Methylorubrum populi: one gene and its partner. The protein of the gene in region 1 interacts with the protein of each later gene in a pairwise test. Links are inferred from orthologs where the notes say so. Each region holds a gene or a part of one and is shown on either strand. Other genes may lie near its edges.

The links. Proteins that work in one complex are often made in the same cells at the same time.
Region 2: the proteins of MPPM_RS09505 (region 1) and dnaQ interact in binary tests that used the Escherichia coli proteins (3 or more experiments, as listed by UniProt). The link is inferred for Methylorubrum populi from one-to-one orthologs.

What each region holds. Positions count from the first base shown.
Region 1 is NZ_AP014809.1:2,061,112-2,066,801, reverse strand. What follows is about bases 1,117-4,092. They hold MPPM_RS09505 (DNA polymerase III subunit gamma/tau), read left to right. Parts: upstream 1,117-1,655; coding sequence 1,656-3,530; downstream 3,531-4,092. Other genes in these bases: MPPM_RS09500 (YbaB/EbfC family nucleoid-associated protein), read left to right, coding at 3,639-3,962; MPPM_RS09515 (DUF5991 domain-containing protein), read right to left, coding at 1,117-1,400. Also shown: MPPM_RS09520 (PepSY domain-containing protein), read left to right, coding at 636-896; more of MPPM_RS09515, read right to left, coding at 930-1,116; MPPM_RS09495 (GumC family protein), read right to left, coding at 4,620-5,690. UniProt on the Escherichia coli protein: Part of the beta sliding clamp loading complex, which hydrolyzes ATP to load the beta clamp onto primed DNA to form the DNA replication pre-initiation complex.
Region 2 is NZ_AP014809.1:1,638,132-1,642,222, reverse strand. The notes cover bases 1,357-4,091. They hold dnaQ (DNA polymerase III subunit epsilon), read left to right. Parts: upstream 1,357-2,236; coding sequence 2,237-2,947; downstream 2,948-4,091. Other genes in these bases: MPPM_RS07525 (extracellular catalytic domain type 1 short-chain-length polyhydroxyalkanoate depolymerase), read left to right, coding at 3,690-4,091; MPPM_RS07530 (ribbon-helix-helix domain-containing protein), read left to right, coding at 3,151-3,600; coaE (dephospho-CoA kinase), read left to right, coding at 1,546-2,166; MPPM_RS07545 (shikimate dehydrogenase), read left to right, coding at 1,357-1,549. Also shown: MPPM_RS07550 (cation diffusion facilitator family transporter), read left to right, coding at 1-660; more of MPPM_RS07545, read left to right, coding at 701-1,356. UniProt on the Escherichia coli protein: DNA polymerase III is a complex, multichain enzyme responsible for most of the replicative synthesis in bacteria. The epsilon subunit contain the editing function and is a proofreading 3'-5' exonuclease.

The sequences.
Region 1 (5,690 bases):
ACGGGACAGATCAGGCCGAGGCCCCGGCCGTTCGCCGCCATCGCCGCGGGCAGCACCCCGGCCACCGCGGTGATCGAGCCGTCGAGCGCCATTTCACCGAGCACGCAGTAGCCGCCGAGCGCATCCGCCGGCAGCGCGCCGATGGCCCCCATCACCGCGAGCGCGATCGGCAGATCGTAGTGCGAGCCTTCCTTGGGCAGGTCGGCCGGGGCGAGATTGCAGGTGATCCGCTTGGCCGGCAGGGCCAGACCCGAGGCGATCAGCGCCGAGCGCACCCGCTCGCGCGATTCCGCCACCGCCTTGTCCGGCAGGCCGACGAGGGTGAAGGCGACCGCGCCGGCTGCGATCTGCACCTGCACGTCGACGGCGCGCGCCTCGATCCCCTCGAAGGCGACGGTGGCGACGCGCGTGACCATGTGCCGGTGCAAGCTCCGAACCCAGAGGTTGCAGACTAGGCGGCACCTCGCGCGCTGGCAATTGCAAGCGCGGCCGTGCAGGCCGCTGGAACCGGCCTCTCGCCCTTGCGCGGTGATCGCCCATTCAAGGGGAAGTGCTGCGCTGGTACGGTCGAGGCGACAGGAACCACCGGTGACATAGATCGTTCGCCGGATACCAATCTGCCGAAGGAGCCTTTCATGTTCGTCCGCCCGCTCGCCGCCGCCGCGCTCGGTCTCGCCCTGCTCGCCGGCCCGGCGCTCGCCGACCAGAAGCTGCCGCCCGAGCAGCAGACCAAGGTCGAGGACATCCTGAAGAAGGAGGGCTTCACCAAGTGGAAGGAGATCGAACTCGACGACGGCATGATCGAGGTGGACGACGCCATCGACGCCAACGGCAAGCAGTTCGATCTCAAGCTCGATCCGAAGACGATGGAGATCGTGAAGCGCAAGGCCGAGTGAGGCCGCGGCTCCGGGGCGTCCTCCGCCCCGGAGCTACTTCACCCGGGCGAAGTACGGCCCGCTCTCGGCCACGCCCTCGCCGTCGGGCTTGAGGCCCTGCCAGCGGGTGCCTAGCCGGCTCCCCTTCACCAGGGTGAACAGCGGCTGACCGACCTTGTAGACCGCCACCCCATACCGGTTGACGGTGCTGCCGTCGCCGTAGCGGTCGAACGCCACCGCGAGCCCCGGCCCGTCGCGGCGGGTTCGGCACCGGATCGTCTCGTCGCTCTGGAAACCCCGCACCCGGAGGACGCAGCCGTCGCGGACATCCGGGGGCAGCAGCACGAGGTCGTAGGTCACGACGATGCCCGTGCCTCCGGCCGTCCGCCCGGCGGCGTGCTCGTAGCGGTAGCGGCCCTGCCAATCCTTGGGCGCGCCCTCCTGAGCCGGCTCCTGCGCCGGGGCGGCGGTCGATGAGCCCGCGAGCAGCGCGAGGACGGCAAAACGCAGCGGGATCGTCCGCATGGCCCCTCCCTTATCTTCGGAGGAAGCATGGCCGGGCGGGTGGAACGAGGCAACCTGCTTGTGTCCCGCTTGCATCCCGCCGCGCGGGCCGTCATATACGGCGCGGGAGGTTGGCGAGGGACGTTTCACTCGCCAACCGGGTCAGGTCCGGAAGGAAGCAGCCCTAACGAGACCGAGCGGGTCTTTGTCCAGCCTCCCACCTTCGCCGCCCGCGGGCCGGGCGGCCAGCCTTCCCCAAAAAGTCCGAACGGCGGCATGGACGAGACGCACGGCACGTTCCCCGACGAGCCGGGCCTGCCCGGCATGCCCGCCGCGGCGTCCGCCCCGGCCGCGACGCCCTACCGGGTGCTGGCGCGCAAGTACCGCCCCCAGACCTTCGACGACCTGATCGGCCAGGGCGCCATGGTGCGCACGCTGGCCAATGCATTCGCGGCCAACCGCATCCCGCAGGCCTGGATGCTCACGGGCGTGCGCGGCGTCGGCAAGACCACCACCGCCCGCATCCTCGCCCGCGGCCTCAACTATCTTCGCACCGGCCAGCCCGATACCGGCCCCACCGTGTCGATGCCGGGCCTCGGGGTCCACTGCCAGGCGATCATGGAATCCCGGCACATGGACGTGCTGGAGATGGATGCTGCCTCGCATACCGGCATCGACGACGTGCGCGGCATCATCGACGGCATCCGCTACGCGCCGGTCTCGGCCCGCTACAAGGTCTACATCGTCGACGAGGTCCACATGCTCTCGGAGAAGGCGTTCAACGCCTTCCTGAAGACGCTGGAGGAGCCGCCGCCCCACGCCAAGTTCGTGTTCGCGACCACCGAGATCCGCAAGGTTCCGGTGACGATCCTGTCGCGCTGCCAGCGCTTCGACCTGCGCCGGGTCGAGGCCGACGTGCTCTCCGCCCATCTCAAGAAGATCTGCGCCGCGGAAGGCGTCGAGGCCGAGGACGAGGCCCTGGCCGCCGTCACCCGCGCGGCGGAAGGTTCGGTGCGCGACGCGCTCTCGCTGCTCGATCAGGCGATCGCCCACGGCGCGGGCGCGGTGACGGCCTCGGGCGTGCGCGACATGCTGGGCCTCGCCGACCGTTCGCGCATCGTCGATCTGTTCGAGGCGGCGATGCGCGGCGACGTGCCCGCCGCCTTCGCCGAGATCCGCGCGCAATACGATGCCGGCGCCGACCCGGCGGTGGTGCTGTCGGATCTTGCCGGCTTCACCCATCTCGTCACCCGCCTCAAGCTGGTGCCGGGTGCCGAGGCCGATCCCACCTTGAGCGAGGCGGAGCGGGTGCGCGGCGCCCAGTTCGCCGTGCGGCTGCCGGTGCGGGCGCTGTCGCGGGCGTGGCAGATCCTGCTCAAGGCACTGCCCGAGGTGCAGGCCGCGCCCCGGCCGCTCGCGGCGGCGGAGATGGCGATCGTGCGGCTCGCCTACGCCGCCGACCTTCCGACTCCTGATGAGGCGCTGCGCCAGCTCCGCACCGATATCGCCGGCTCCGAGGGCGGTGGCGGCCGCCCGAGCCTCGGGCGCGACGGCGGGGGTGGAACCGTCTCGCACGGCTCGGCGGCCCTGCAGATGATGCCGCCCGCTCCGCAGCCGTCGCCGCGTCCGGCCCTGGCTGCTGTCCCCATCACGTCCGCCGCGACCGAGGCCGCGCCGCGTCCGGCCCCCGCGGCGCCCGCCGGCCCGCGGCTCGGTCGCTTCGAGGACGTCGTCGCGCAGGCCGAGGCCGCCCGCGACATCGCCCTGAAGGTGGCGCTGGAGCGCGACGTGCATCTCGTGCGCTTCGAGGAAGGACGGATCGAGTTCCGCCTCGCTCCAGGCGGGCGGCAGAGCCTTCCGACCGATCTCGCCCGCGCCTTGGATGCCTGGACCGGGCGGCGCTGGCTCGTCGCGCTCTCCAAGGAAGAGGGTGCGCCGACGCTGGCGGAGAATTTGCGCGCGGCCGAGCAGACCCGCCACCAGAACGCCGCCGCGCACCCGCTCGTGCGCGAGGTTCTGTCACGCTTCCCCGGCGCTCAGATCGTCGATGTCCGCGACAAGGCGCCGGAGGGCGATGCCGCCGAGGCCGGGGCGGACGGCATCGGACCGGCCGCTCCGCCGCCCGAGGAAGCGGAAGACGACGATGCCTGAGGTCGATGCCTCAGGACGACACCTGAGGCGGCCCCTGGCAGGCGCAGACCGACGCGCCTAAGTGCGGCAGGCGAACCTTTTCTCGACCGGAACCGGAGCTGACCCACCATGCGCGACCTCATGGGCATCATGAAGCAGGCCCAGGCCATGCAGGAAAAGATGGCCTCGCTCCAATCCGAACTCGATTCCGTGGAGGTCTCGGGCGCCTCCGGCGGCGGCGCCGTGAGCGTGCGGATGACGGCCAAGGGCCAGGTGCTCGGCGTTTCGATCGACCCGAGCCTGATGGTCGCCGACGAGCGGGAAATCCTGGAAGATCTGATCGTGGCCGCCTGCAACGACGCCCGCGGCAAGGCTGAGACGACGGCGCAGGAGAAGATGGCGGAGTTGACCAAGGGTCTGCCGCTTCCGCCCGGCATGAAATTGCCGTTCTGAGTGTCTCTCGCGAAACTGCCGCGGCATCCTTCGGTTCAAGGACGAGTCCAGCGAAAGTTTGACGCGGATGTTTACGCTGACAGCCGATCTCTGCCGCGAGAAGTACGATCCTCTCAGCTTGCGGCGGAGCGGGAAGAACCTCACAAGTATCGACAAGCCGGCTAAAAAGTTGGACTGACAGTTTATCTAATCACTCCCGCGTCGTTTTATCGCACCTGATGAAGAGGTTGGTCGCGGGGACCCCTATATCGCAATGGATCGTTCGCGAAATCAATGACATAGCCCGATTGCCCGACGCAGCGTCAGGAGCGTTTCGATCCCAAAGATTTGAATACCACCGCTCTCGCGATCCACAACCTTAAATTTTGTTAAGGCAGCTACTTCGACGAGAAGACAAGATCCACGAGCCGGGTCCGACGCGGCCCCCCTAGCGAGGCTCGGCGGTTCCGCCGGCCTCTTTCCGATCAGAGCCGGCGGAACCACCGCCGCGACCGGAGAGATGCTGTGCCAAGCTTGCTGTCGGCGACTTTGATCACCGCCTGCGCCTTACTCACGACTTTTCTGGGCGCAAACCTCTGGGCCCTGCGCATGGCAACAGCGATGACCGCCGCGGACGAAGAGGGTCACACCCGATCCGGCTGATCCCTTCCGGGCGGCTTAAGCCGAGAGGCGCAGCGGCGTGGCCTCCAGCCTCGCATCGAGCATACCGTCCTCGCCGTGGCGCGCCACCACCACCTGCCGCACGCCCGTGGCCTTGGCGAGACGGTAGAGAGAGACGAGGGCCGGGTCGTCGATCGCCGCATCCGAGGCGATGACGATCGAGTCCATGCAGGGTCCGACCGCGGGGATCAGTTCGGCCGCATCCCGCCCGCTCTCGGCCTCGAGGCGGCAGAGCACCCAATCGTAGCTCTGCGAAAGAGCGTTGAGGCCGATGGCGAGGCCCTGCGGCTCCTCCACCAGAACCTCGAGCGGGGCCACACCGCGCTTGACTGCGTGGAGGCGTGAACCGCGCACCGGCTGGATCACGTCGAGGAAGTCGGCTTCGCCCGCCACGAGATCAGTCAGCCCCGGCTCGGACGGATCGGGGAGCCCGCCATCGGCTTCGGCACTGGCCTCACCATTGACATCGACCAGGAGCGTCTGACGAAGCGGACCGAGCACGCGGGCGAGTTCCGAGGCGAGACCGGGCTTCCCGCCGGCAGGTGGGGACTCGACCACGAGCACGCAGCCGCCCTTCTGCCGTCCCTCGGATTGCAGCCGGCCCGCACCGCCCTCCAATCGGGCGATCAATCCGTCCAGATCGGTCGAGGAGGCCGCGGATTTCGCGGGGACGGTGAGCCCGCTCCTGCCCGCTCTCGCGGCATCCCCCCGGCTCGCGCTCTCCGCTCCGATCGGCGCCGTGCTGGCGAAGACCGGGTGCTGCACCGTCGCCGTCGCCCGCAGGGAGTTGGCGAAGGCGAGCGCCGGGGCGAAGCGCTCGGTCGCGGAGGCTGGATAGGCGCCGCCATAGACAGGCTCGTAGGCGGGACGGCGGCGGGACGGCGGCTCGGGCTCGGGGTAGAAATCGCGCACACGATCGCCCGTCGCGCCGGCGAGGACGGGCTCGCCCTCGTCCCCAGTGCGGCCCCCGTCCGGCTCGGGCGGCGCAACGAGGAGGTGGCGGCCGACGACCGCCGCGCTCGCCAGCAGGAAGGCCAGCACCGTCGCGAACGCGATGATCGGGATCTT
Region 2 (4,091 bases), 420 kb from region 1 along the record:
TCCTCGATCCTCGCCGCCCTGTTCAACGCGGTGGTGCTACTGGTGGCCACCGGCGGCATCATCGTCGAGGCGGTGCAGCGCTTCCTCGAGCCGGCGCCGGTCGCCGGCGCGACGGTGATGGTGGTGGCCGGGATCGGCATCCTCATCAACGGCTTCACCGCGTGGCTGTTCGCCTCGGGCGCGGGGGGCGACATCAACATCCGCGGCGCCTACCTGCACATGGTCGCCGACGCGGCGGTCTCGGCCGGCGTGGTGCTGGCGGGCCTCGTCATCCTCGCCACCGGCTTCGACTGGCTCGACCCGCTGGTGAGCCTCGTCATCGCCGCGCTCATCATCGTCGCGACCTGGGGCTTGCTGCGCGACAGCGTGGCGATGTCGCTCGCCGCGGTGCCGCCCGGCATCGACCCGGAGGCAGTGCGCGCCTGTCTGGCCGCCCGCCCCGGCGTGCGCGGCCTGCACGACCTGCACATCTGGCCGATGAGCACCACCGAGCCGGCGCTCACCGCCCATCTCGTCGTGGCGGGCGAGGCGAACCACGGCCTCTTCCTCAAGGAGACGGCGGACGAGCTGCGGGAGCGCTTCGGGATCGGCCACGCCACCCTCCAGCTCGAGATCGAGGGGGAGACCGCCTGCACGCTGCCGAAGGGCTGCGTCGCGTGATGTCCATCGGCTTCTCAGGCGCATGCGCCGGCAGGATTCCATGACAGTCAGGGCCTTCGTCGTCGGCCACCCGATCCGGCATTCCCGCTCGCCGCTGATCCACGGCCACTGGCTCGCCGAGCACGGGCTTGCCGGCACCTACGAGCGCATCGACGTGGCGCCGGACGCCTTCGAAGCGTTCGTCCGCGGGCTGCCCGGTTCGGGCTTTGCCGGCGGCAACGTCACGATTCCGCACAAGGAGGCGGCCTATCGCCTCGCCGACTCCCTGACGGAGCGCGCGAAGAAAATCGGCGCGGTGAACACGCTGATCGTCGAGGGCGACCGGGTTCGCGGCGACAACACTGACGCTCCGGGCTTCATCGCCCATCTCGACCAGAGCCTTGGCCGAAGCCCGGACCAGGACTGGCCCGAACGGAGCGGCGGGACCGCCCTGGTGCTCGGCGCGGGCGGGGCGGCGCGGGCCATCGTCGTCGGGCTTGTGGAGCGGGGAATGCGGGTCCGGGTCGCCAACCGCAGCCCCGAGCGGGCGCGGGCGCTCGCCGAACTCGACCCCGACCACGTCGAGGCACTGGCCTGGGAGGCGGTGCCGGAGGCGCTCCCCGACACCGGACTTCTCGTCAACACCACCTCGCTCGGCATGGCCGGGCACCCGCCGCTCGCTCTCGACCTCGCCCCGCTCCCGAGCCGCGCGGCGGTGGCCGACATCGTCTACGTGCCGCTGGAAACGCCGCTCCTCGCCGCGGCGCGGGCGCGGGGGCTCGCCGCGGTCGACGGGCTCGGCATGCTGCTGCACCAGGCGGTGCCGGGCTTCGAGGCGTGGTTCGGCCTGCGTCCCGCCGTCACGCCGGCCCTGCGCGAGAAAATCGTCGCGGATCTCGCCGCGCGATGAGCGCTCCCGGCCAATCCCGCCGCCCCGTGGTGCTCGGCCTCACCGGCTCGATCGGCATGGGCAAATCGGCCACCGCCGCGATGTTCGCCGCCCGCGGCGTGCCGGTCCACGATTCGGACGCGGCGGTCCACGCCCTCTACGGGCCGGGCGGCGCGGCGGCGCGGGCGATCGGCGCGGCCTTTCCGGGCACCCTGACGCCGGAGGGGGGCGTCGACCGCCCGGCGCTCCGCGCGGCAGTACTGGGTGACGCGGAAAAGCTCGGCCGGCTCGAGGCGATCGTGCATCCGCTGGTCCAGGCCGAGAGCCGCGCCTTCCTCGCCCGCAACGCGGGGGCGCCGCTGGTCGTCCTCGACATCCCGCTGCTGTTCGAGACCGGGGCCGACGCCCGCTGCGACGCGGTCCTCGTCGTCACGGCCCCGCCCGAGGTCCAGCGCGCCCGCGTGCTCGCCCGCCCCGGCATGACCGAGGCCGCGTTCGAGGCGATCCGCGCCAAGCAGATGCCGGATGCCGAGAAGCGGGCGCGGGCGGACTTTTTGATCGACACGAGCCGCGGGTTCGAACACGCGGAAGCCGAGGTGGGGCGGATCGTCGAGGAGTTGGCGAGTCGAACCCGCTGACGGAAGCTGCCGGTTAACCCATCCTTCGGCGACCGGCGCGCAGGCTGCCCGCCGGCCACGGAACCAAAAAATGCTGCGCGAGATCGTCCTCGATACCGAGACTACCGGCACGGATGCCAAGAACGGCGACCGACTCATCGAGATCGGCTGCGTCGAGCTGATCAACCACGTCCAGACCGGCAAATTCTATCATCAGCTCATCAACCCGCAGCGGGCGGTGTCCGAGGGGGCATTCGCGGTCCACGGCATCTCGGACGCGATGCTCGCCGACAAGCCGGTCTTCGCCGATGTGGTGGATGCCTTCGTCGCCTTCTGCGGCGATGCGCGGCTGGTGATCCACAACGCGCCCTTCGACGTCGGCTTTCTCAATATGGAGTTCGCCCGGCTCGGGCCCGCCGCCCCGAAGGCGATTCCGTTGGAGGACGTGGTCGACACCCTGCTGCTCGCCCGCCGCAAGCATCCGGGTGCGGCCAACAACCTCGATGCCCTGTGCAACCGCTACGGCGTCGACACCACCCGCCGGGTCAAGCACGGCGCGCTGCTCGACGCGCAGATCCTGGCCGAGGTCTATGTCGAACTGCTGGGCGGCAAGCAGACCAGCCTGGGACTGAGCATCGCCGAGCCGGCCGGAAGCGTGGCGGTCGAGGCGCTGGCCGATTCGGGTCCGGCCGGGCCGCGGCCGATGCGCAGCCGGCTCACCGAGACGGAGCGCCTGCGGCATGGCAGCTTTGTCGAGAGCCTCGGAACAAACGCCGTCTGGCGGGAATACCTGGAACCGTAGTCCGGCCCTTCCATCGATGTCCCTCGTTAAGGTCCTGTTCGGACGCACTCTTCCGCGGCCCACCGCCTGACCGTTCGCCCGCGCCGTCGGCGGGTGCTCCCCGAGACAAATCGCCTTTCTTGCTGCGATGCAAAAACTTTCATCTTGCGGCGCAGCATAAGCGTTCCCATACCATCCCGGTGGATGGCGCGGGGATGAGCGCAATGATGGACGTGATGCAGGAGAGCCGGCCCGATACCCCGATCGCGTTCCGCGGCGGGGCAAGATCCGGCGACCACGAGAAGATCACGGTCAATCTCGGCTTCGTCGATCTCGGGCATGTCGATCTGCTCGTCTCGGAGGGCGTCTACGCCAACCGCAGCGACTTCATCCGCACGGCGATCCGCAACCAGATCGAGCGGCACGCCGACATCACCCGCCAATCGGTGGCCCGCAAACCGATCGAGGTCGGCCTGCGCCGTTACGGCCGGGCCGAACTGGAGACGGCGCGGGCGTCGGGGACACGGCTCGACATCCGCGTCCTCGGCCTCGCCGTGATCGCCGACGACGTTCCCGCCGACCTCGCCAGGGCCGCGATCGCCTCGATCGAAGTGCTCGGCAGCCTCCAGGCAAGCCCCGCGGTGAAGCGGGCGCTGGCCGACCGCCTGCTCTGATCCCGGACGACTTTGGATCCGGATAACCCCCTGCCCTCGTGACCCGCTGCGCGCGCGCGCGCGTCGCCGACCCGGAAAGCGAGACCCGCATGACCGACCGTCACAACGCCTTCTTCACCGACATGGCCGAGGCCACCCGCCTGACCCGGGCCGGACGGCTCGGCGAGGCGACCGCCCTGATCCAGCGCAGCCTCGGGGCCGCGGGACCGGCTCCCGAGAGGCCGCAGCCGGCCGAGGCCACCCCGCACGCAGTCCCGCGGCTCGAAGGCCCGGCGGCCCGGCTCGACCCGGAGGCGCATGCGGCGGACGCGGCCCACGCGGCGCTGATCCCGGAGCGGCTGCGCGAGAACATCGACCAGATGATGCAGGGCCTGCGCACCCTCGCTCCCTCCCTGCGGGGGCTGGTGGGGGGCAACCTGCACGCTCCGAGACCGGAGGGCGTCGAGCCCGAAGACGGCCAGTTCGTCGAGCGCAGCTTCTCCAATGCGGCC